DNA from 3 places in the Pseudomonas veronii genome. Region 1 is predicted to be linked to each of the others. Evidence: riboswitches for the same ligand, from Rfam matches in the RefSeq annotation. Region 1 holds a riboswitch; each other region holds the start of a gene.

What was found. A riboswitch is a leader RNA that binds a small molecule or an ion and turns the genes downstream of it on or off. The one in region 1 is predicted to bind cobalamin.
Positions count from the first base shown of each region.
Region 2: it holds a riboswitch for cobalamin, as region 1 does, so the genes downstream of both, PverR02_RS18070 (CbtB domain-containing protein) here and PverR02_RS21780 (ABC transporter substrate-binding protein) in region 1, are expected to answer to the same signal.
Region 3: it holds a riboswitch for cobalamin, as region 1 does, so the genes downstream of both, cobO (cob(I)yrinic acid a,c-diamide adenosyltransferase) here and PverR02_RS21780 (ABC transporter substrate-binding protein) in region 1, are expected to answer to the same signal.

Region 1 is NZ_CP018420.1:4,776,007-4,783,474, reverse strand. Features, by position in the region: gene PverR02_RS21795 (nucleotidyltransferase family protein) at 1-194, shown strand, start outside; gene PverR02_RS21790 (ABC transporter ATP-binding protein) at 288-1,055, opposite strand; gene PverR02_RS21785 (FecCD family ABC transporter permease) at 1,052-2,056, opposite strand; gene PverR02_RS21780 (ABC transporter substrate-binding protein) at 2,053-3,063, opposite strand; cobalamin riboswitch at 3,178-3,372, opposite strand; gene PverR02_RS21775 (DNA/RNA non-specific endonuclease) at 3,408-4,337, opposite strand; gene PverR02_RS21770 (M4 family metallopeptidase) at 4,472-5,533, shown strand; gene PverR02_RS21765 (protealysin inhibitor emfourin) at 5,562-5,867, shown strand; gene PverR02_RS21760 (aldehyde dehydrogenase family protein) at 5,923-7,314, opposite strand; gene ptrR (putrescine utilization regulator PtrR) at 7,418-7,468, shown strand, end outside.
Region 2 is NZ_CP018420.1:3,996,340-4,003,807, forward strand. Features, by position in the region: gene cobN (cobaltochelatase subunit CobN) at 1-1,394, opposite strand, end outside; gene cobW (cobalamin biosynthesis protein CobW) at 1,398-2,465, opposite strand; cobalamin riboswitch at 2,558-2,757, opposite strand; cobalamin riboswitch at 2,799-3,008, shown strand; gene PverR02_RS18070 (CbtB domain-containing protein) at 3,106-3,294, shown strand; gene PverR02_RS18075 (CbtA family protein) at 3,306-4,010, shown strand; gene PverR02_RS18080 (cobalamin biosynthesis protein) at 4,007-4,399, shown strand; gene cobM (precorrin-4 C(11)-methyltransferase) at 4,470-5,216, shown strand; gene nfuA (Fe-S biogenesis protein NfuA) at 5,470-6,054, opposite strand; gene PverR02_RS18095 (fatty acid cis/trans isomerase) at 6,149-7,468, opposite strand, start outside.
Region 3 is NZ_CP018420.1:5,045,314-5,052,781, reverse strand. Features, by position in the region: gene PverR02_RS23005 (AI-2E family transporter) at 1-454, shown strand, start outside; gene hda (DnaA regulatory inactivator Hda) at 658-1,362, shown strand; gene PverR02_RS22995 (C40 family peptidase) at 1,576-2,205, shown strand; gene PverR02_RS22990 (C40 family peptidase) at 2,350-2,886, shown strand; gene PverR02_RS22985 (PQQ-dependent sugar dehydrogenase) at 3,020-4,333, opposite strand; cobalamin riboswitch at 4,433-4,676, shown strand; gene cobO (cob(I)yrinic acid a,c-diamide adenosyltransferase) at 4,757-5,368, shown strand; gene PverR02_RS22975 (cobyrinate a,c-diamide synthase) at 5,365-6,732, shown strand; gene bluB (5,6-dimethylbenzimidazole synthase) at 6,729-7,379, shown strand; gene cbiB (adenosylcobinamide-phosphate synthase CbiB) at 7,376-7,468, shown strand, end outside.

The sequences.
Region 1 (7,468 bases):
ATCGTTACCTGGTGGCCGGGACGTGCATCGGGCTGGATGTGGCGACGGGCGAGGTGTATGCGCCGTTTGGTTTGACTGATATGGAGCAGGGCCTGCTCAGGATCAACCCGATCAATCCTGAGCCGGAGTTGTTTGCGCAGAAGGCGCGCAGCTATCAGGCGCGATGGCCTTGGCTGAGGATTGTCGAGGATTAGCCCAGCGCGCGCGGCCGTTCGGCAGGTGCTGCGCGCTGATCCCATCGCCGCCTCGCCGGGCTCGACAGCGCCGACATTTGAACGGTGTTGCCGTTAAGCGCGCAGTCGCAGAATCTGCGCCCCGTCAAACGGGTCCGTCAGGTAGTGCGCCTGCACCCCGAAGGTGTCCTGCAGCCGCTGCGGCGTCAGCACGTCCTGCGGCTTGCCCAGCGCCACCAAACGCCCGCGGTCCAGCACGGCCAGGCGATCACAGGTCAGTGCCTGGTTGAGATCGTGCAGGGCGATCAAGGTCGTCACGGGTAACGCCTGCACGCCCTTGAGAATCGACAGTTGATGCTGAATATCCAGGTGGTTGGTCGGCTCATCCAACACCAGAATCTGTGGCCGTTGCGCCAGGGCGCGGGCGATGTGTACGCGTTGGCGCTCACCGCCGGAGAGGCTGCGCCAGGCGCGGTTGCTCAAGTGCATGGCGTCCACGTCGTGCAGCGCCTGGCGCACGATGCGATCGTCTGCCTCGGACCACGGGCTCAGCGCTGACAGCCACGGGGTGCGGCCCAATGCGACAGCGTCGAACACCCGAATGGCATCGTCGGTGTCGGCCTGTTGTTCCACCACGGCCAGACGTTGTGCCACGGTGCGGCGGGGCAGTTCGCCCAGGCGCTCGCCACCCAGGCGTACTTCGCCATGAGCGGGGGTACGCAACCCGGCCAACAGTTTGAGCAAGGTGGATTTACCCGAGCCGTTCGGGCCGACGATCCCGAGGGTTTCGCCGGGCGCCACCTCCAGGTGGATATCCCGCAGCAACTCGGCTTCCCGCACCTTGAAGCCCAGCCCGCTGCAGCTCAATACCGGCGCACTCATCGAGGGTTTCTCCGGCCGATCAGAATCAGTGCAAACACCGGCGCGCCGACCAGCGCAGTGACCACGCCGACCGGAATCACCTGGCCCTTGATCAAGGTGCGCGACAGTACATCCGCTGCAATCAAAAACAGCGCGCCGCCCAATGCGCTGGCCGGCAACAGGCGCGAGTGCCCGGTGCCGAGCAGCAGGCGCGCGGCATGGGGAATCACCAGCCCGACAAAACCGATGGAGCCGACAATCGATACCATCACCGCCGTGACCAGCGCCGCGCAGCCCACCAGCACCCATTGCACGCGGCGCACCGGGATGCCGAGGGAGGCCGCCGAGTCGCGCCCAAAGGTGAACGCATCCAGCGCCCGACGATGCCACAGGCACACCGCCAACCCGGCGACCGCCACCGGCACCGCCAGCCACACCGACGGCCAACGCACGCCGCTGAGGTTGCCCAGCAGCCAGAACAGAATGCCGCGCGCCTGTTCGGAGCTGGCCGACTTGGTGATCAGGAACGCGGTGAGCGCATTGAACAGCTGCGAGCCGGCAATGCCTGCGAGGATGATCTGCCCGGTGCCGCTGGACGAACCGCTGGCCCGTGCGAGCAATACCACCAGCGCAAACGCCGCCATCGCTCCGCCGAACGCACCGACCGACAGCGAAACCAAGCCGCCGCCGACGCCCATCAGCACCACCAGGACTGCGCCGGTCGAAGCGCCGGCGCTGATGCCCAGCAGGTAAGGATCGGCCAGGGGGTTGCGCAACAACGACTGCAAAATCACCCCGCAGGTGGCCAGCCCGGCCCCGCATGCGGCGGCGACCAGGGCGCGGGTCAGGCGGTAGTTCCACACCACGCCTTCATCGATCGGGTCCAGCACGTAGCCGGCCGCCCACAGTTTGTTGGCGAGTACCTGCAACACCACCTGCGGTGCGATGGCGGTTTCGCCGATGGCCACGCCGGCGAGCACGGCGATCAGTAGCAATACCAGGGCGAGTAGGGTTCGTATCATTTCGGCAGGTCGTAGCCGTCGATGGCCGCAGCCAGTTGTTCAAGACCCTCGAAGGTCCGCACGCTGGCCTGCAGGGCCATGGCGTCGAGGATGATGATGCGGTTGTGTTTCACCGCGTCCATGTTGCGCGTCACCGGGTCGCTGCGCAGGAAGGCGAGCTTCTGTGCATGATCGTCGGCCGGGTAGCGGCGGCGGTCCATGCGGGCGATCACCAGCACGGTGGGGTTGGCCTTGGCGATGGTTTCCCAGCCGACGGCGGGCCATTCCTCATCAGACTGCACCACGTTGCGCAGGCCGAGCGTTTGCAGCATGAACTCGGGGACACCCTTGTGACCGGCCACATAGGGATCGCTGGCCATCTCGGCGCTGGAAAACCACACCAGCGCGCTGGCCTGCTTGAGCCCCTTGGCTTGCACGGTGGCGACGGACTTGGCCAGGCGCGCCTTGAGTTCATCGTTGAGTTGCTGGCCGCGATCCTGCACGTCGAAAATCTCCGCCAACTGGCGGATGCCCTTGTAGATCGTGTCGATGCGGAACGGCTCCAGCCGCGTGCCGTCGGCGCCCACCCGGTTGTTCTTGGCTTCGCAGTCGGAGGGCAGCAGGTAGGTGGGGATCTTCAACTCATGAAACTGCTCGCGGGTGCCCACCACGCCTTGCGGGCCGACCACCCATTCCAGCTCGGCCGCCACCAGTTGCGGGCGCTTGGCGATCACCGACTCGAAGCTCGGTTCGTTATTGGCCAGGCGTTCGATGCCGTCGTTCAGCGCCTTGAACTGTGGCAGCACGTTGTTGAACCACAGCGACGTGCCGACCACTCTATCGCCCACGCCGAGGGCATAGAGCATTTCGGTGGCAGCCTGGCCGATGGTCACGGCGCGGGCGGGCGCTTGCGCGAAGGTCAGGCTGCTGCCGCAGTTCTCCACCGTCAGCGGGTACTGAGTGGGGGCCGCTTGGGCCAGGGCACACAGGCCCAGGCCGGTGAGCAGGGCGGTAACGCGTGGCAGCATTGGGCAATCTCCTTGGAGCCGTACCTGGAACAGGGGGTGTACGGTTCGGAAACACGCCCTCGACCGCTGCGGGTGAGGCAGGCAAGGATGTCCTTCCCGGACACCCCGCCGGTTAGTGATTTTGCTGGGCCGGCAGGTCTCCTGACTGATGCGTCGTCGCCACGCTCCGGCCTTCCCGGACGGGGTCCAGTGGCAGTGGGGGAGCGGGCTCGGCATCTACAGTTGCGGGGGCAGTTCCGATTGGCGCGGTGTACCGCGCTTCGGATTCCCTATTAGTCCCGTTTGGGAACCGGCGCGGTATGGTAGTCGATCACGGCGGGGCGATATAGCCTTAGGTCGTCCGGTTACAGACGAATATCTTCAGGGCCCTGGATCAGCGCTTCAATTCGCGTCCCCGTGGCGCGCTCTTCATTGCTGAAACCATCGTAGTCGGCCAGGTTGGCGAAGCGGATACCGGTCAAGCGTTCGATCTGAATCACGCTGCGCTGGTAGGTTCTGAGCTGGCCGAACATGAGGTCGAGCTGACCCAGCTCGCGGTTTTGGTCGATCATGTAGGCGCTGGCGCAGGGCTTGCCGTCGTCGCTGAGGTAGGCGACCACTTTCCAGAACGCTTTGGGGATTTTAACGCCCCGGTAGACGCGGTCGTCGTCCGCCAACACCGGGCCGGTAAACACCGTGGCCCGGGCTTTCCAGCGTTGTGTGTTATCGAGAATGTAGTCCTCGAGTTCCAGCCAGGTCTTCTGGTTGAACCCGCTCATCTGCGGTGAGCAGTTGGTGAAGTGGAAGGTGTCGGCATTGGCGATGTTGGCCGCGTCACCCCAGTTGGGGTCCTGTCGGCGCACCAGATGACCGCGGTCCAGGCCATTGTCGGTGTAGAGCGCATCACCCACCTGTGCGCTGATGGGCAGGCGGCCGTCGTAGGCCCAGGCGTCGTTGCTGCGGATGATATCCACATGCTGTGCGCCATCGATATTGGCGCCCACGTAGAGTGCCAGTCGCCTCGAGCGCGACATGGTCACTGAGAAATGCGTGTAGTCCAGGCGCAGCGGCTGTACGTCAGCCAGCAGGGCTTCATCCACCGTGGGCCATGGCACCACGAAGCGGTCGAGAAACGCTTCAGCGTAGCCGCGCCGGTCCTGCAGGTCCTTGGCCGCGGTGACACGCGCAGTCGCCGCCCTGGCCTCCATGAGGCTGGGGCCAGCCGCGAGCAACGGGCGCAGGTCGGCGAGCCGGGGGCGGTGCGAAAGGTCGATTTTGGTGGCGCGTGGGGGCATTGTAAGTTCCTCGCAGTCCTCGGATTAACACTACTGCAGCATAGCTTCATGACAATTTGGCCCAAGCCGCCACGGCAGGACTATTCTTGAACGGTTACCCGGACGTTCACCCCACGCCAAAATGGAGCCAGCCAATGTGTGTTCGCCAGCATCGCAACCCGATTTTCTGCCTGATCCCGCCATACATGCTCGACCAGATCGCCCGCAACGGCGATAAAGCGCAACGGGAAGTCGCGTTACGCACACGCGCCAAAGACAGCACGTTCCGTTCGTTGCGCATGGTTGCCGTACCCGCCAAAGGGGCCGCCCACATGGCCCTGCCCATGGGCGCCGAAAAACGGCGTTCGATCTACAGCGCCGAGGGCGCCGATAGCCTGCCGGGCAAGTTGATCCGTGGCGAAGGGCAACCCGTCAGTGGTGATGTGGCGGTGGACGAGGCCTACGATGGGTTGGGCGCCACATTCGATTTTTTCGATCAGGTCTTCGACCGCAACTCCATAGACGACGCCGGTATGGCGCTGGACGCGACCGTTCATTTTGGCCAGAACTACAACAATGCATTCTGGAACTCGAGCCAGATGGTGTTTGGTAATGGCGATCAGCAACTATTCAACCGGTTCACGATAGCCCTTGATGTCATTGGCCATGAGTTGGCCCACGGTGTGACCGAGGATGAGGCCAAGCTGATGTATTTCAATCAATCCGGTGCGTTGAACGAGTCGCTGTCCGACGTGTTCGGCTCACTGATCAAGCAGTACGCGCTGCAGCAAACGGCGCAAGATGCGGATTGGTTGATCGGCAAAGGGTTGTTTACCAAGAAAATCAAAGGCACTGCGTTGCGCTCGATGAAAGCGCCGGGCACCGCGTTCGATGACAAGCTGCTGGGCAAGGACCCTCAGCCTGGGCATATGGACGATTTCGTGCAGACCTATGAGGACAACGGCGGGGTGCATATCAATTCCGGTATTCCCAACCATGCGTTCTATCAGGTAGCCACGAAGATCGGCGGGTTTGCCTGGGAGCGCGCAGGGCGTATCTGGTATGACGCGTTACGCGATGCGCGGTTGCGGCCGAACGCGGGGTTTCTGCGTTTCGCGCGCATCACCTACGACATTGCCGGTCGGCTGTACGGTGCTGGCAAGGCCGAGCACAAGGCGGTGAAGGAAGGCTGGAAAGCAGTGGGCATTAACGTCTGACAACCCGCCTGGGCGGTGAGGAACAGCCATGCAAATTTCGATCAAGGAAATTGGGGGACCCGCGTTTTTCCCGGGCCTGGCCCGACCGAACACCGTGGAACTGGAGACGCTGCCCGAGGCGGACCAGCAAGAGTTGCGGCAACTGATCGAGGCTTCACACTTCTTTCAGTTGCCGCAAAGCACCGCGCCGGAACCCGGTAATCCAGGCCAGGTGCATTACACCCTGACCGTGACCGAAGGTGAGCGCGAGCACACGGTCTGTGTGCTCGCGCCAGTGAAGTCAGAGGCGCTGGACGGGCTGGTGCAGTGCGTGCGCCGGCATATCCGCTGCTGAGCCTGCTGCGCAGCCCCGCGGGATCACGCTCCCTTGCCGCAGGGATTGCTGTGGATTATTTGCGATCCAGCCACACCGTCTGCGCATTGCAGAATTCCCGCACGCCAAAGTGCGACAACTCCCGCCCAAAGCCGCTTTTCTTCACGCCGCCAAACGCCACCCGCGGGTCGGACACGCTGAAGGCGTTGACGAAGATCCCGCCGGTTTCCAGCTGGTCGGCGATCTCGCGTGCTTTCGCCGAGTCGCGGGTGAAGATGCTCGCGGTCAGGCCGAACTCGCTGTCGTTGGCCAGGGCCACGGCGTGATCGGCGTCGCGGGCGCTGATGATGGAGGCGACGGGGCCGAACAGCTCTTGTTTGAACGAGGTCATCTGGTCGGTGACGTCGGCCAGTACGGTCGGTGCGTAGTAGTTGCCGGCGCCGGGCACTTTGTCGCCGCCCAGCAGCAGAGTCGCGCCTTCTGCCAGGGTCGCCTGGACCTGGCCGTGCAGTTCGTCGCGCAGGTCGAAGCGGGCCATCGGGCCGACGTAGGTATGGGTTGAGGTCGGGTCGCCCATCACCAGTTGGCGGCTGGCTTCGACGAACTTGGCGGTGAAGGCGTCCACCACGCCGGCTTCGATGATCAGGCGCTTGGCCGCGGCGCAGACTTGGCCGCTGTTCTGGAAACGGCCGATCACCGCGGCCTGGACGGCGGCGTCGAGGTCGGCGTCGTTGAGCACGATGAACGGGTCGCAGCCGCCCAGTTCGAGCACGCATTTCTTCAGCGCGGCACCGGCCTGGGCGCCGATGGCCATACCGGCGCGCACGCTACCGGTGAGGGTGACGGCGGCGATGCGTGGGTCGGCGATGGTTTTGGAAACACCGTCCTGGGTCACGTTGAGCACTTCGAACAGGCCTTCGGCAAAGCCGGCTTTGTGGAACGCCGCTTTCATCAGGTAGGCGCTGCCCATCACGTTCGGTGCGTGTTTGAGCACGTAAGTGTTGCCGGCGAGCAGCGTCGGCACGGCGCCGCGCAGGACTTGCCAGACCGGGAAGTTCCACGGCATCACCGCGAGGATCGGGCCCAGCGGGCGGTATTCGATGTGCGCGCTGCCGTTGTCCACCAGCGTCGGTTCCGCGGCGAGCATGGCTGGACCGTGGGCGGCGTACCATTCGCTGAGTTGCGCACATTTCTCGATTTCGGCGCGGGCCTGGACGATGGGTTTGCCCATTTCCAGGGTGATCATCTGCGCCATCGCTTCGGCTTGCTCACGCAGCGCGCCGGCCAGGGCCTGCAACCGCTCTGCGCGCTGGCTGAGCGGCTGGCGGCGCCAGGTGCGGAAAGCGGCGGTCGCGCGGTTGAGGGTGGCGTCCAGCTGGGCCTCGTTTTCATACGGGTAACTGCCGACCGTTTCGCCGGTGGCGGGGTTGATCGAGAGGGCGTGGGTCTGGTGAGCGATAGCGTTCATGGCACCGTCCTGCTGAAGGTTTGGATTGGAATCAGCGTAAGGGGCTATATCTTTTCTGGAAAGTGAATAATATTAAGCAATACGTTCACGATTGGAGAATGATTTGGACCTGGTGCAGCTGGAAATCTTCAAGGCCGTTGCCGAGCAAGGCAGC
Region 2 (7,468 bases), 780 kb from region 1:
CGCTTGAACATCGCCTCGTAGTCGTCCAGGCCCAGGCTTTGGTGGCACGGGCGCAGGTCGAGGTTGTCCAGGTCGTTGGTGACGCCACCGAGCAGTTCGTGGATCAGCGCGGTGCCGCTTTCCGGCAGGATTTCGGGCAGCGGATAACCCTCGGCCTGCAAGGCCCGCAGGATATTCAGCGCCGCCGCTGGCGTGTCCAGGCCGACGCCGTTGCCGATGCGGCCGTCGCGCGTCGGGTAATTGGCCAGGATCAGGGCGATGCGCTTGTCGGCATTCGGCACCCGCGCCAGTTCAACCCAACGGCGCGCCAGTTCAGCGACAAAGTCCATGCGTTCCGGCGCTGCGCGGTAGCACACCACGTCCGACTGGCTGCGCTCACTGCGCCAGGCCAGGTCCTTGAAGCTGATCGGTCGGCTGATGATGCGCCCGTCCAGTTCCGGCAAGGCGATGTGCATCGCCAGGTCGCGCGGGCCGAGGCCTTGTTCGCTGGCCTGCCAGGCGGGTTGGTTGTCCTGGGCGCAAATCGCCTGGATCACCGGGATATTGCGGCGAAACGGGCGCAAATGCGGCGCTTCGGGGCTGGACTGGGCAAAGCCGGTGGTGTTGAGAATCACCGCCGCCCCGACCTCATCCAGCCAGTCCTCGACCACCGTCAGGCAGCCGGGCTCCTTCAGACTGGCCACTGCCATCGGCAACGGATTCAGGCCCGCCGCCTGCAGACGCTGGCAGAACACATCGATAAAACCGGTATTGGCCGCTTGCAGATGGGAGCGGTAGAACAGCACCGCCGCCACCGGGCACTCAGGATTCCAATCCAACTGCCAGTCGTTGAGGCACGCATTGGCCTTACGCGGGTGATAAATCGCGCTGCGCGCCAGGGTTTGCGGCTCGGCCCAGGCATAGTCGCGGCCCAGGTAGGCGCTGGCCAGGCAGCGATAAAAATCCAGCGCATTACCCAGGCCGCCCTGGCGCAGGAACTGCCACAGGCGGTCACGCGCTGCGGCATCCACGGTGCTGAGGCCGCTGAGTTCCGGGTCGGGGCGGTCATCCCCCGGCACCAGGATCAGCGTGACCCCGCGCTCGGCCAACGCCACCAGACGCTCGACGCCGTAACGCCAATAGCCGATGCCGCCGTGCAGGGAAATCAGGATGACCTTGGCGTGGCGCAGCACTTCATCGACGTACAGGTCCACCGATGCATGGTTCTGCACCTGCATCGGGTTGGCCAGGCGCAGGCTCGGGTAATCCTCGGGCAACTGCTGGGCCGCTTCGGCCAGCAGCGCCAGGCTGGAGTCGCCGCTGCACAGGATCACCAGCTCGGCGGGGGTTTGCCCAAGGTCGGCAATGTTGTCGTCCGCGACGAAACCGCCGGGCTGGGTCCTGAGCAGGTGCACGGGTTAAACGCTGAGGGCGGCGCGCAATTGCGCTTCGAGGCCCGCCGCGTCGAGGTCCTGGCCGATCAGCACCAGGCGCGTGATGCGCGCTTCGTCGGCGCTCCAGGCGCGGTCGAAGTGTTTGTCGAAGCGCGTGCCCACGCCCTGGATCAGCAGGCGCATCGGCTTGTTCGGGATCGCCGCGAAGCCTTTGACGCGCAGGATGCCGTGCTGCACCACCAATTGGCTCAGGGCGTCGAGCAGCAGGGCTTCGTCGGACTGGGGCAAGTCGATGGAAATGGAGTCGAACGCATCGTGATCATGATCATGATCGTCTTCACCTTCGTGATGATGATCGTGATGGCTGTGGCGACCGTCGATGTGCTCTTCAGAGCCGGCGCCCAGGCCGATCAAGACGTCCAGCGGCACCCGACCGCTGCTGGCTTCGATGATCTTCACCGCCGGCGGCAACTCTTCGGCGACTTCCAGGCGCACGCGGGCCAGGTCGTCGGGGCTGATCAGGTCGCACTTGTTGAGGATCACCAGGTCGGCGCTGGCCAGTTGGTCGGCGAACAGTTCATGCAACGGTGATTCGTGGTCCAGGTTCGGGTCGAGTTTGCGCTGGGCGTCGACCTGATCCGGGAAGGCGGCGAAGGTGCCGGCCGCCACGGCGGGGCTGTCGACCACGGTGATCACCGCATCGACCGTGCAGGCGTTGCGGATTTCCGGCCACTGGAACGCCTGGACCAAGGGTTTTGGCAGGGCCAGGCCGGAGGTTTCGATGAGGATATGGTCAAGGTCGCCGCGACGGGCAACCAGTTCGCGCATCACCGGGAAGAACTCTTCCTGCACGGTGCAGCACAGGCAGCCGTTGGCCAGTTCATACACGCGGCCGTTGGCTTCTTCCTCGGTGCAGCCGATGGAGCACTGTTTGAGGATTTCACCGTCGATGCCCAGCTCGCCGAATTCGTTGACGATCACCGCGATGCGACGGCCCTGGGCGTTATCGAGCATATGGCGCAGCAAGGTGGTTTTGCCCGAGCCGAGAAAGCCGGTAACGATGGTGACGGGGAGTTTGGCCAGTGTTTTCATCGGATGCCCTTGGGGGCGGGCATACGGGACGATAGGCCCTGCGCGACGCGCAGCAGCAGATTTCGTCACCGGATCACCCCGCCCGGTTGAATTGAAAAATCGGTTGCGAGGCAGGTCTCCTGGCTTGGGGCTTGCGGGTCTTGCGACCGGCGCTGGCTGCGCCTTCCCGCCTTGATGGCAGTGGCGTGGCAGTCAGATAAACCCTTCACAGTTGCGGGGGCAGCCGCGGCTTGAACCGCGTTCCCTTCTTAGCTTCGGCCTGGGCCGAAGAACCTCGAGGGTGCAAGGCTACAGGGGCTCAGTCAATTTGACTACCGTCGCCCTGCATGCTTTCCTACACACCTTGTTTCGGGTGCCCTTCACAGGGTGAAACGGGAAACCGGTGCGTCATAGCGATATGACCAGTCCGGTGCTGCCCCCGCAACGGTAAGCGAGCGAAGCGTCACGGCCACTGTGCGTTGTGCATGGGAAGGCGATGCTTTCAGGACTCAGTTCAAGAGCCCCCTCGCAAGCCCGGAGACCGGCCCGAAAAAAATCATCTAACAAACCCGCGGTGGGCGGGCGCTGTTTGAACCCTGCGTGCCTGGCTCGCGGGTTTTGCATGCGCTCGTGTCACCCTGAACCCCTGAAGGGACGCGCCATGTCGATCATCAGCAGCACCTCGTCTAGCACCAGCAGCACCGCCACCCTGAGCCAACGTCTGGGCGCCGCCATCGGCGCGTCGATCCTCGGCGCGTGCCTGGTGTATTTCGCCGGGTTCTCGCATATCGAAGCGGTACACAACGCCGCCCACGATACCCGCCACAGCGCCGCGTTCCCGTGCCATTGAGACCTGCCGACATGATCAAGCGTATTGCGCAAACCGCAGGTTTCAGTGGGCTGCTGGCCGCCCTGTTGTTGACCTTGCTGCAAAGTTTCTGGGTCGCCCCGCTAATCATGCAGGCGGAAACCTTTGAAAAAGCCCCGGCCGCGACGCAAGTGGTACACGAGCACGCCGCCGGCACCGCTGCACACGCCCATGACGCCGAAGCCTGGGAGCCGGAAGACGGCTGGCAGCGCGTGCTGTCGACCACCGGCGGCAATCTGGTGGTGGCGGTCGGTTTCGCCTTGATGCTCGCCGGGCTCTACACCCTGCGCGCGCCGACTCGCACGGCTCAAGGCCTGCTGTGGGGCCTGGCCGGTTACGCGACCTTCGTCCTGGCGCCAACCCTGGGCCTGCCGCCGGAATTGCCGGGCACTGCCGCCGCCGACCTGGCACAACGGCAGATCTGGTGGATCGGCACGGCGGCCTCAACCGCGGCCGGTATCGCGCTGCTGGTATTCGGTGGCAACTGGCTGCTCAAAGCGCTGGGCGCGGCAATCCTCGTGGTGCCTCATGTGATTGGCGCTCCGCAACCTGAAGTGCATTCGATGCTGGCCCCTGAGGCTCTGGAAGCACAGTTCAAGATCGCCTCGCAACTGACCAACATCGCGTTCTGGTTGGCGTTGGGGCTGATCAGCGCCTGGTTGTTTCGCCGCAACCGCGACGATCGATACACCGCATGACCCTCGTGGTCGGCCTGGGCTGCCAGCGCGGCTGCGAGTTTCAAGCCCTGCTGGACCTGCTGAACGCCGCCCTCGCCGAGGGCGGTATCGAGCGCCATCGCATCACCGCCCTGGCCAGCCTTGATCGCAAGCAGGATGAACCGGGCTTGCTGGCCCTGGCCCAATGGCTGAACCTGCCGCTGCACTGCTTCAGCGCGGCGCACCTGGCGATGTATGACGACCGTCTGAGCCACAGGTCCGCCGTCGCCTTTGCCCATACCGGTTGTTACGGCATCGCCGAAAGCGCCGCCCTGGCCCTGGCCGAACAACTCGGCGGCGCCCCTGCGCGCCTGTTGGTCCCGCGCAAAAAATCCGCCCGGGCCACCTTGGCATTGGCCTGCGTCGACTGAAACCGCGATAATCGCCGCTTCCGATCATGAGCGTTCCTCATGCTCGCGCGTTTTTTCACAGGATTTCTCCATGACCGTCTACTTCATCGGCGCCGGCCCCGGCGACCCGGAATTGATCACCGTCAAAGGCCAGCGGCTGATCCGCAGTTGCCCGGTGATCATCTATGCAGGGTCGCTGGTGCCGGCGGCGGTACTGGAGGGGCATCAGGCCGAACAGGTGGTCAACAGCGCCGAACTGCACCTGGAACAGATCATCGAGCTGATCAAGGCCGCCGATGCCAAGGGCCAGGATGTGGCGCGAGTCCACTCCGGCGATCCAAGCCTGTACGGCGCAATTGGCGAACAGATCCGCCTGTTGCGCGAGTTGGGCATTGCGTTCCAGATCATTCCCGGCGTCACCGCCGTGGCCGCCTGCGCGGCGCTGCTGGAGACTGAACTGACCCTGCCGGACATCGCCCAGAGCGTGATTCTCACCCGCTACGCCGATAAAACCCGCATGCCCGCCGGTGAAGACTTCGACAGCCTGGCCCGCCACGGCACGACCATGGCGATTCATCTGGGGGTCAATCACCTGGAGAAGATCGTCGCCGAACTGCTGCCGCACTATGGCGCGGATTGCCCGATTGCCGTGGTACACCGCGCGACCTGGCCGGATCAGGATTGGGCTGTCGGCACCTTGGCGGACATTGCCGAAAAAGTCGCGACCAAGGGCTTCAGGCGCACGGCGCTGATTGTGGTGGGTCGGGTGCTGGCCAGTGACAGTTTCAGCGCGTCGTCGCTGTATCGGGCCGGGCATGCACACCTGTACCGCCCCTAATCAAAAACATCAAAAAACAAACATAAAACACTGATTTAACTAAACAAATACAAAATAAAATGTGGGAGGGAGCTTGCTCCCGATAGCGGCGGGTCAGTCGACTTATCAATCGACAGATACACCGCTATCGGGAGCAAGCTCCCTCCCACACTTAATGTTCAGCGTTAGGTAGGTCGCGTAAGCGGCTGAATTTTAAGCATAAAAAAACGGCGCTCACGGGGCGCCGTTTTTTTGCTCGCAGCGAACACCTGACTCAGTAGTAGGCGTTTTCTTTCTGCGTATGGTCAGTCACATCGCGGACGCCCTTGAGCTCCGGAATGCGCTCCAGCAAGGTACGCTCGATGCCTTCACGCAGGGTCACATCCGCCTGGCCGCAGCCCTGGCAGCCGCCGCCGAACTTCAATACGGCGATACCGTCATCCACCACGTCGATCAAGCTGACCTGCCCACCGTGGCTGGCCAGCCCAGGGTTGATCTCGGTTTGCAGGTAGTAATTGATGCGCTCGTTGACCGGGCTGTCGGCATTGACGTTCGGCACCTTGGCGTTCGGCGCCTTGATGGTCAATTGGCCGCCCATGCGGTCAGTGGCGTAGTCGACCACCGCGTCGTCGAGGAACGCTTCGCTGAAGGCATCGATATACGCGGTGAAGCTTTTCAGCCCCAGCGCGGTGTCTTCCGGCTTCTCTTCGCCCGGCTTGCAGTAGGCGATGCACGTCTCGGCGTACTGGGTGCCAGGCTGGGTGATAAAGACGCGGATGCCGATACCCGGGGTGTTCTGCTTGGACAGCAGGTCAGCCAGGTAATCGTGGGCGGCGTCGGTAATGGTTATGGCAGTCATGGAAACTCCTCACAGGCTTGCTGGCAGTTTACGCCAAAATATTACGCAGATACAAAGCCCCAGTAATTTTGTCGGAAAAGCCTCGCCATCACCGTCAGAGGTTTTCATAGCGGTTCATATCCAGCACACCCTCTTCCAACGGTGTGGTTTCGCGGATGTAGGTCGACAGATCGTGGAAGTACTCCCAGAACTGCGGATGGCTGCGGCGCACACCCCAACGATCGACGATCTTCTCGAAGTGCTGGGCGTCGCGGGCACTTTCCATGGCCGCGACGAACGCCGGCACTTGCTCGGCCGGGATATTGAACATGAAGTTCGGATAACTGCTCAGCACGCCGGGGTAGACCGTCAACGTGTCCAGGCCCGGTTGATAGCGAGAAGCCTCACCCAGCATGAACGCGACATTACTGTGGGCACGGTTGCGCAGCAGGCTGTAGACCTCACGATGACCGGTGCGGGTTTCGATGCGCAGCATGGTCGCTTCCGGCAATTGGTCGATGACCTTGAGCCCCGCCGCCGGGCGTGACGTCAGGCGACTCAGGGCCTGCTCGGCATCGCGCAGCACCGGTTCGAGGCCCGGCCGCGAGCAGTAGGCGCCGACACAGCGATTGATCGGGTCCGGGCTGGCATTGAGGTCGCCATAACGGGCCAGCAACTGGTTGACGAAATCGCGTTTCGGGTCTTTTTCATTCAGTTTCAGGCCGGTGGGTTTATCGTCGTCGATCGACTCATAGTCCATCCACAACTTGACCTTGCCGCCGTTCTGATACCAATCGTCGAGGAAATCGTCCCGCGAATTGGCCGGCATCAGGCGCAGGAAGTTCTGTTCAGCGCCATTGCGGATCAGGTCGAAGTACAAGCGGGTCTGGGCCTGATGGGAGACGTTGCCGAACACGTCGAAGTTGACCACCAATTGGTAGTAGGTGCGCTCCAGCAACGGATAATCGAACAACCACATCGTCTGCGGGACTTCACCGATCAGGCCTTTATTGACCGACGCGCTGTCGAAGTGACGGAAGATGCTCAACAACGCATTGTCGTTGCCGGCCCACAGCGTCGACCAACCGGGCGCCGGCAACTCGCCATAGCGGTAGCGACGCAGCGCTTCGTACTCGTTGCGCTTGTCACGGTACTTGAGCCACAGGCTGAGCACGCTGCCCACGTCGTCGTTCTGCCCGGGCATTGCCAGCAACGGCGTGGCTCGGCCGCGATAGAGCGGATCGGTGATGTACAGGTCGTGTTCGGGGGCCTGGAACAGCGCCCAGAAGTTGTCGCGGATCACGTCCGTGGCGATCTGCCCGCGGCACACCGGGCCGCGGATGAAGGTGCGGACAAAGTACTCGGCGTTATCGAGCATGAACTGGTAGCGCGCCTGGGCCGGAATCGCCTCGAACGTCTCGAACGGGTTGGCACG
Region 3 (7,468 bases), 270 kb from region 1:
CGGCCAACTGCTGGTGATGCTGGCCCTGGGGATTATCTATGCCGCCGGCTTGATGGCGATCGGCCTGGAGCTGGGCCTGTTGATTGGCTTGATTGCCGGTCTGGCCGCGATCGTGCCGTACATGGGCTTTGTGATCGGTATCGGTGCGGCGCTGGTGGCCGGGCTGTTCCAGTTTGGCGGTGACCTGTACCCGATGCTCGGGATTGTCGCGGTGTTCATGGTCGGCCAGGCCCTCGAAGGCATGGTGCTGACCCCGTTGCTGGTGGGTGATCGCATCGGCCTGCACCCGGTCGCGGTGATCTTTGCGATCCTGGCTGGCGGTGAGTTGTTCGGCTTCACCGGCATCCTGCTCGCGCTGCCGGTGGCGGCGGTGATCATGGTGCTGGTGCGTCATGTCCACGATCTGTACAAGGATTCGGATATGTACGGGGGCGTTGAAGACCCCGATTTGTAATCGCGGTGTCACAAACCCGGCCCAGGCCGGGTTTGTTGTTTCTGGCGCTGTGGCGTCAAACAATTTGCGTAAATCCAACAAGTTAACGCAAACCTTTGATTTTGCTTATGGTCTGCTGCATTGTGCGCCCGGCGTCACGGGTATAAACTTTGCAAACTTTTCACAGAGGCCACTAACGGTTCGATCGGAGCCGTTCAGTCAGCATGAAACCGATTCAGCTGCCCTTAGGTGTGCGTCTGCGTGACGACGCCACCTTTATCAATTACTACCCAGGCGCCAACGCCGCAGCACTCGGCTATGTCGAGCGGCTCTGCGAAGCCGACGCCGGGTGGACTGAAAGCCTGATCTACCTGTGGGGCAAGCAAGGCGTGGGGCGCACCCACCTGTTGCAGGCCGCGTGCCTGCGCTTCGAGCAGATGGGCGAACCGGCGGTTTACCTGCCGTTGGCGGAGTTGATGGACCGCGGGATCGGGATTTTCGACAACCTCGAACAATACGAACTGGTGTGCCTGGACGATCTGCAGGCCGTCGCCGGCAAGGCGGATTGGGAAGAGGCGCTGTTTCATCTGTTCAACCGCCTGCGCGACAGCGGGCGCCGCCTGCTGATCGCGGCTTCGACCTCGCCCCGTGAGTTGCCGGTCAAGCTGGCCGACCTCAAGTCGCGCCTGACCCTGGCGCTGATCTTCCAGATGCGCCCGCTGTCCGACGAGGACAAATTGCGTGCCCTGCAATTGCGTGCATCCCGTCGCGGCCTGCACCTCACCGACGAGGTCGGGCACTTTATCCTCACCCGCGGCACCCGCAGCATGAGCGCATTGTTCGATTTGCTCGAGCAGCTCGATCAGGCCTCTTTGCAGGCCCAGCGCAAGCTGACGATTCCCTTCCTCAAGGAAACCCTCGGCTGGTAGCCAGCCCTTGTATTTCGGGGGCTTCGGCAAATTTCAGGCGCCAGGAAACCTGCGTTTTGGCCGGCTTGGCCACGCAAAACACGCGCAAAGGGTATTAAGGGCTTAGATGTCATAACGCAAACAGTAAGTCACATGGATCACGATTGAATTTGCAAATCGATGTGATAGAAGGCATAGTCTCGACTTCTTTACACATCAGCCACGGTCGTGCCCATGCTAAATCGCTTCGCACCCCTCGTGCCTCTCGCACTTGTCGCTCTGTTGTTTGGTTGCGCCTCCCACCCTCAACAAGTGGCCGAGCAGCACAATCAACAGTATAAAAATCAGGCAAAATTCGTTGCTGCGCAGTCTTCCACTGTTTATGAGGAAGAGCTGGCAACCGAAAAAGAACTGGCCGCCTTCGCTGGCAACAAGCCTTATCAGCTTCCCGTTCTGGCCGACAGCATCCTCGAACGCGGCATGTCCCTGATCGGTACCCGTTACCGTTTCGGCGGTACCTCTGAAGCCGGTTTTGATTGCAGCGGTTTTATCGGTTACCTGTTTCGCGAAGAAGCTGGCATGAACCTGCCACGCTCCACCCGCGAAATGATCAACGTGAATGCACCGTTGGTCGCGCGTAACAACCTCAAGCCTGGGGATCTGCTTTTCTTCAGTACCAGTGGCCGCGGTCGCGTCAGTCACGCCGGTATCTACCTGGGCGATAACCAGTTTATCCACTCCAGCAGCCGCCGCAGCGGTGGTGTTCGAGTCGACAGCCTGGGCGACAGCTACTGGAGCAAAACCTTCATCGAAGCCAAGCGCGCACTCGCCATGGCCCCGACGACGATTACCGCTAGCAAGTAAAGTTAAAGTGATACTTGAAGTTTGACGTGTAAGCGCTAGAATCTCTGGACATTGTTGTAATCCGTTCGCGCAAGCCATGCTTGCGCGTTCTGGTTTTCAGCGTTCGGCAGCGAAAGCCGCATCCAGACCAGGATTGTTCTGCACATGTCGACCTCGGCCCGCCTGATTCTTATTGTTTGCGCCGCGCTGCTCAGCGCCTGCGCAAGCCGCCCGCAGCCTGCGCCCGTAGCGGCCAAGCCTAAACCAGTGTTCAACTATTCCAGCCAGAGTTCGCCGGTCGCTGAAGACGTGCTGTTCCGCGCGCTGGGCCTGGTCGGTACGCCTTATCGTTGGGGCGGCAATACGCCGGACTCCGGTTTCGATTGCAGCGGGTTGATCGGGTTTGTCTACCGTGATGCCGCGGGTATCTCTCTGCCGCGCACCACGCGCGAACTGATCGTGATGCGCGCCCAGGACGTCAGCGCACAGAACCTGCAAACCGGTGACCTGCTGTTCTTCGCCACGGGTGGCGGCTCGCAGGTCAGCCACGCCGGGATCTATGTCGGCGAAGGGCGCTTTGTGCATGCGCCGCAGACGGGCGGTACGGTGAAGCTGGACACCTTGTCCAAAGCCTACTGGCAGAACGCCTACCTGAGCGCCAAGCGCGTGTTGCCGGCTGAGCACTTGGCCCGCAACCCCTAAGCCAAACCAGGATCCAAATGTGGGAGGGAGCTTGCTCCCGATGAGGGCGTGTCAGTCCATGCATTCAGTGACTGACCCACCGCTATCGTGGGCAAGACGAATCGTCGCACCGCCCCTCCCACATTTGTAATAGTTACTTAGCCGCAGAAACCCGCCACACCTTATTCCCCACATCGTCCGCCACCAGCAAGTCGCCCTGCTTGTCGATGACCACGCCAACCGGTCGTCCCATGGCTTGTTCTTCGCTGTTGAGGAACCCGGTCAGCACGTCCACTGGCGGCCCCTTCGGCTTGCCGCCCTCGAACGGTACGAAGATCACCTTGTAGCCGCTGTGCGGCTTGCGGTTCCACGAGCCGTGCTGGCCGATAAACGCACCGTTGATAAAGGGCGCTGGGAGTTTGCTGCCCTCGGCGAAGGTCAGGCCCAGCGAGGCGGTGTGTGGGCCTACGGCGTAGTCCGGCGCAATGGCTTTGGCCACCAGGTCCGGGTTCTGCGGTGTGACGCGTACATCCACATGCTGCCCGTAATAGCTGAAGGGCCAGCCATAAAAGGCGCCATCCTGGACCGAGGTGATGTAGTCCGGCACCAGGTCGCTGCCGATCTCGTCGCGCTCGTTCACTGCCGTCCACAGCTTGCCGCTCTGCGGTTCCCAGGCCATGCCGTTCGGGTTGCGCAGGCCGGAGGCGAAGATACGGTGCTGGCCGCTGGCGCGGTCGACTTCCCAGATCGCCGCGCGGCCTTGTTCCGCTTCCAGGCCGTTCTCGGCGACGTTGCTGTTGGAACCGACGCTCACATACAACTTGCTGCCGTCCTTGCTGGCCACCACGTTTTTCGTCCAGTGATGGTTGATGCTGCCCGCTGGCAGGTCGATGACCTTGCTGCCGGCGGCCTTGATCGCGGTTTCGCCGGTCTGATAGGGAAAGCGCAACAGCTTGTCCGAATCGGCCACGTACAGGTCATTGCCCACCAGCGTCATGCCGAAGGGCGAGTTGAGGTTTTCCAGGAACACGGTGCGGGTCTCCGCGACCCCGTCATGGTCGGCATCGCGCAGCAGGGTGATGCGGTTCGGGCTCGGCACACCGGCGCCGGCGCGGCCCATGACTGTCTGCATCACCCAACCCCGCACGCCTTTGGCGTCGTCCGGCTTGGGCGGCGCGTTGGTTTCCGCCACCAGCACATCGCCATTGGGCAGTACATACAGCCAGCGCGGGTGGTCCAGGCCTTCGGCGAACGCCACCACCTGGGTGCCGGCGGCGGCCGTGGGCTGGGTGCCCGCCGGCCAGCCGATGGCCGGGGCGATGTTCACAGTGGGGATCAGGGTCTTGTTCGGCTCCGGCAGCTGCGGTGAAGGCCCGGTGCCATCGGACACCTTCAGGGTCGAGCTTTCCCCGCAGGCGGCGAGGGTGCCCGCGAGCATGATCAGTAAGGCGAGTCTTGTTTTATGCATGGTTTTCTCCTGGATGCCTGTAAGGGTAGAGGCGCCCGATGCGGCGATGGTTCAAGTGCAAGGCCAGCTTTAATTGACGCTCCACCCCCAACCCACTAACCTTCGCCGCTTGTTCCAGGTGCTCTGTGACCCACGGGTCGACTGAGTGAAACAGGGAAGCCGGTGAGTGAGCGCACTTGTACACAGTGCTGCCGCGATTCCGGCGCTGCCCCCGCAACGGTAAATGAGTCAAGACGGTGCTGTTTGCCACTGTATCGCCCGCGATATGGGAAGGCGCGCCGTCGGCGTGCGCTCTAGCGCGCCACTCATGAGCCCGGAGACCGGCCTGGATCATCCAACAGCATCACGGTGGGCGATGCTTGGCTGTCTGTTGTTGTTTTTTCCTGCCCGCCGTTTTTTGTCCAGCCCCAACGGAGAGCTGCCATGACCGATTCCCCCGAGCGCGACGAACGCCATCTGGCGCGCATGCTGCGCAAAAAAGCCGTGATCGATGAACGCATCGCCAATTCCCCGAACGAATGCGGCTTGCTGTTGGTGCTGACCGGCAACGGCAAAGGCAAGAGTAGCTCGGCGTTTGGCATGCTGGCCCGCGCCATGGGCCACGGCATACAGTGCGGCGTGGTGCAGTTCATCAAGGGGCGCAACAGCACCGGCGAAGAACTGTTCTTCCGCCGTTTCCCCGAGCAAGTGCGTTTCCATGTAATGGGCGAGGGCTTTACCTGGGAAACCCAGGACCGCCAGCGCGACATCGCGGCCGCCGAGGCCGCCTGGGCGGTGTCCCGCCAATTGCTGCAAGACCCGAGCATCGGCCTGGTGGTGCTGGATGAGCTGAACATCGCGCTCAAGCACGGCTACCTCGACCTCGATCAAGTCCTCAGCGACCTGCAGGCCCGCCCGCCGATGCAGCACGTGGTGGTCACCGGCCGTGGCGCCAAGCCTGAACTGATCGAAATGGGCGACACCGTCACCGACATGGGCATGCTCAAGCATGCGTTCCAGGCCGGTATCAAGGCACAGAAAGGCGTCGAACTTTGAATCAGCCCCGCCATTGCCCGGCTGTCTTGATCGCCGCACCGGCGTCCGGCCAGGGCAAAACCACGGTCACCGCCGCGCTGGCGCGCTTGCACCGCAACCTGGGGCGCAAGGTGCGTGTGTTCAAATGCGGCCCGGACTTCCTCGACCCAATGATCCACGAGCGCGCCAGCGGTGCGCCGGTGTATCAATTGGACATGTGGATGGTGGGTGAGCAGGAAAGTCGCCGCCTACTGTGGGAAGCAGCGGGGGAGGCGGACCTGATCCTGATCGAAGGCGTGATGGGGCTGTTCGACGGCACACCTTCCAGCGCCGACCTGGCGCGGCACTTCGGTGTGCCGGTGCTCGGCGTGATCGATGGCACGGCCATGGCGCAGACCTTCGGCGCCCTGGCCCTCGGCCTGGCACGCTATCAGCCGGACTTGCCGTTCGCCGGCGTGCTGGCCAACCGCGTCGGCACCCTGCGCCATGCGCAATTGCTCGAAGGCAGCCTCACCGAAGGCCTGCGCTGGTATGGCGCGTTGTCCCGCGAGACTGCTATCGAATTACCCAGTCGCCACCTGGGCCTGGTGCAAGCCAGCGAACTGAATGACCTCGACCTGCGCCTGGACGCCGCCGCCCAAGCGTTGGGCAGCAGTTGCGAGGTTGCGTTGCCGCCGCCGGTCACCTTTGCCGCACCGCCGGTAACCCGCGCCGAACCGTTGCTGGCTGGCGTGCGGATCGCCGTCGCGCGTGACGAAGCCTTCGCCTTCACTTACGGTGCCAGCCTCGATCTGCTGCGGGCGATGGGCGCCGAGTTGAGCTTCTTCTCGCCGATCCATGATCGCCAATTGCCAGACGCCGACAGCCTCTATCTGCCCGGTGGTTACCCGGAATTGCATCACCAGGCGCTGTCGGAAAACACCGCGATGCTGGAGGCGATCCGTGCCCATCACGCTGCCGGCAAACCGCTGCTCGCCGAGTGTGGCGGCATGCTCTATCTACTGGACTCGCTCACCGATGTCGACGGCCTCCGCGCCGGACTGGTCGGCCTGCTGCAGGGCGCTGCGGTGATGCAAAAGAAGCTCGCGGCGCTGGCTCTGCAAAGCGTCGAATTGCCCGAGGGCGTGTTGCGTGGGCACACCTATCACCACTCGCTGACCAGCACCGACTGGGTGCCCATTGCCCGTGGCGTGAGCCCCAATGGCGGGCGCGGGGCCGAGGCGGTGTATCGACAGGGGCGGCTGACCGCTTCCTACGTTCACTTCTACTTCCCCTCCAACCCCCGGGCCGTGGCCGCTCTGTTTGCGCCCGAGCGAGTCGCACCGCACGCTGCGCCACAGCACGAATCCACGGTGGAAGCGGGCTTGCCCGCGATAGGCTCATGACCGACAACGCTTTCCCCCAGGCCGAGCGCGACGCCGTCTACCGTGCCATCGCCGAACGCCGTGACATGCGTCACTTCAGCGGCGGTGACGTGGCTCCCGAACTGCTGCAGCGCTTGCTCCAGGCCGCACACCAGGCGCCGAGCGTCGGCTTGATGCAGCCGTGGCGTTTTATCCGCATCAGCGACCGCCCATTGCGTGGGCGGATTCAACAGTTGGTGGAGGAAGAACGCATACGCACCGCCGAGGCCTTGGGCGAGCGTTCCGATACGTTCATGAAGCTCAAGGTCGAAGGCATCCACGACTGCGCCGAAGTGCTGGTGGCGGCGCTGATGGATGAGCGCGAGCGACATATCTTCGGCCGGCGTACCTTGCCGGAAATGGACATGGCCTCGCTGTCCTGCGCGATCCAGAATCTGTGGCTGGCCGCGCGGGTCGAAGGGCTGGGCATGGGTTGGGTGTCGTTGTTCGAACCGCAGGCCCTGGCCGACCTGCTGGGCTTGCCGCCCGGCGCGAAACCCTTGGCGGTGTTGTGCCTGGGGCCGGTCGAAGCGTTCTATCCGGCACCGATGTTGCAGCTCGAAGGCTGGGCCGAACCGCGCCCGCTGAGCGACATGTTGTATGAAAATACCTGGGGAGTGCGTCAATGAGTGTGGCCTTGCTGTGTGTCGCTGCGGTGGCGCTGGATGCGCTGCTGGGCGAGCCCAGGCGCTGGCATCCGCTGGTGGCGTTCGGCAAC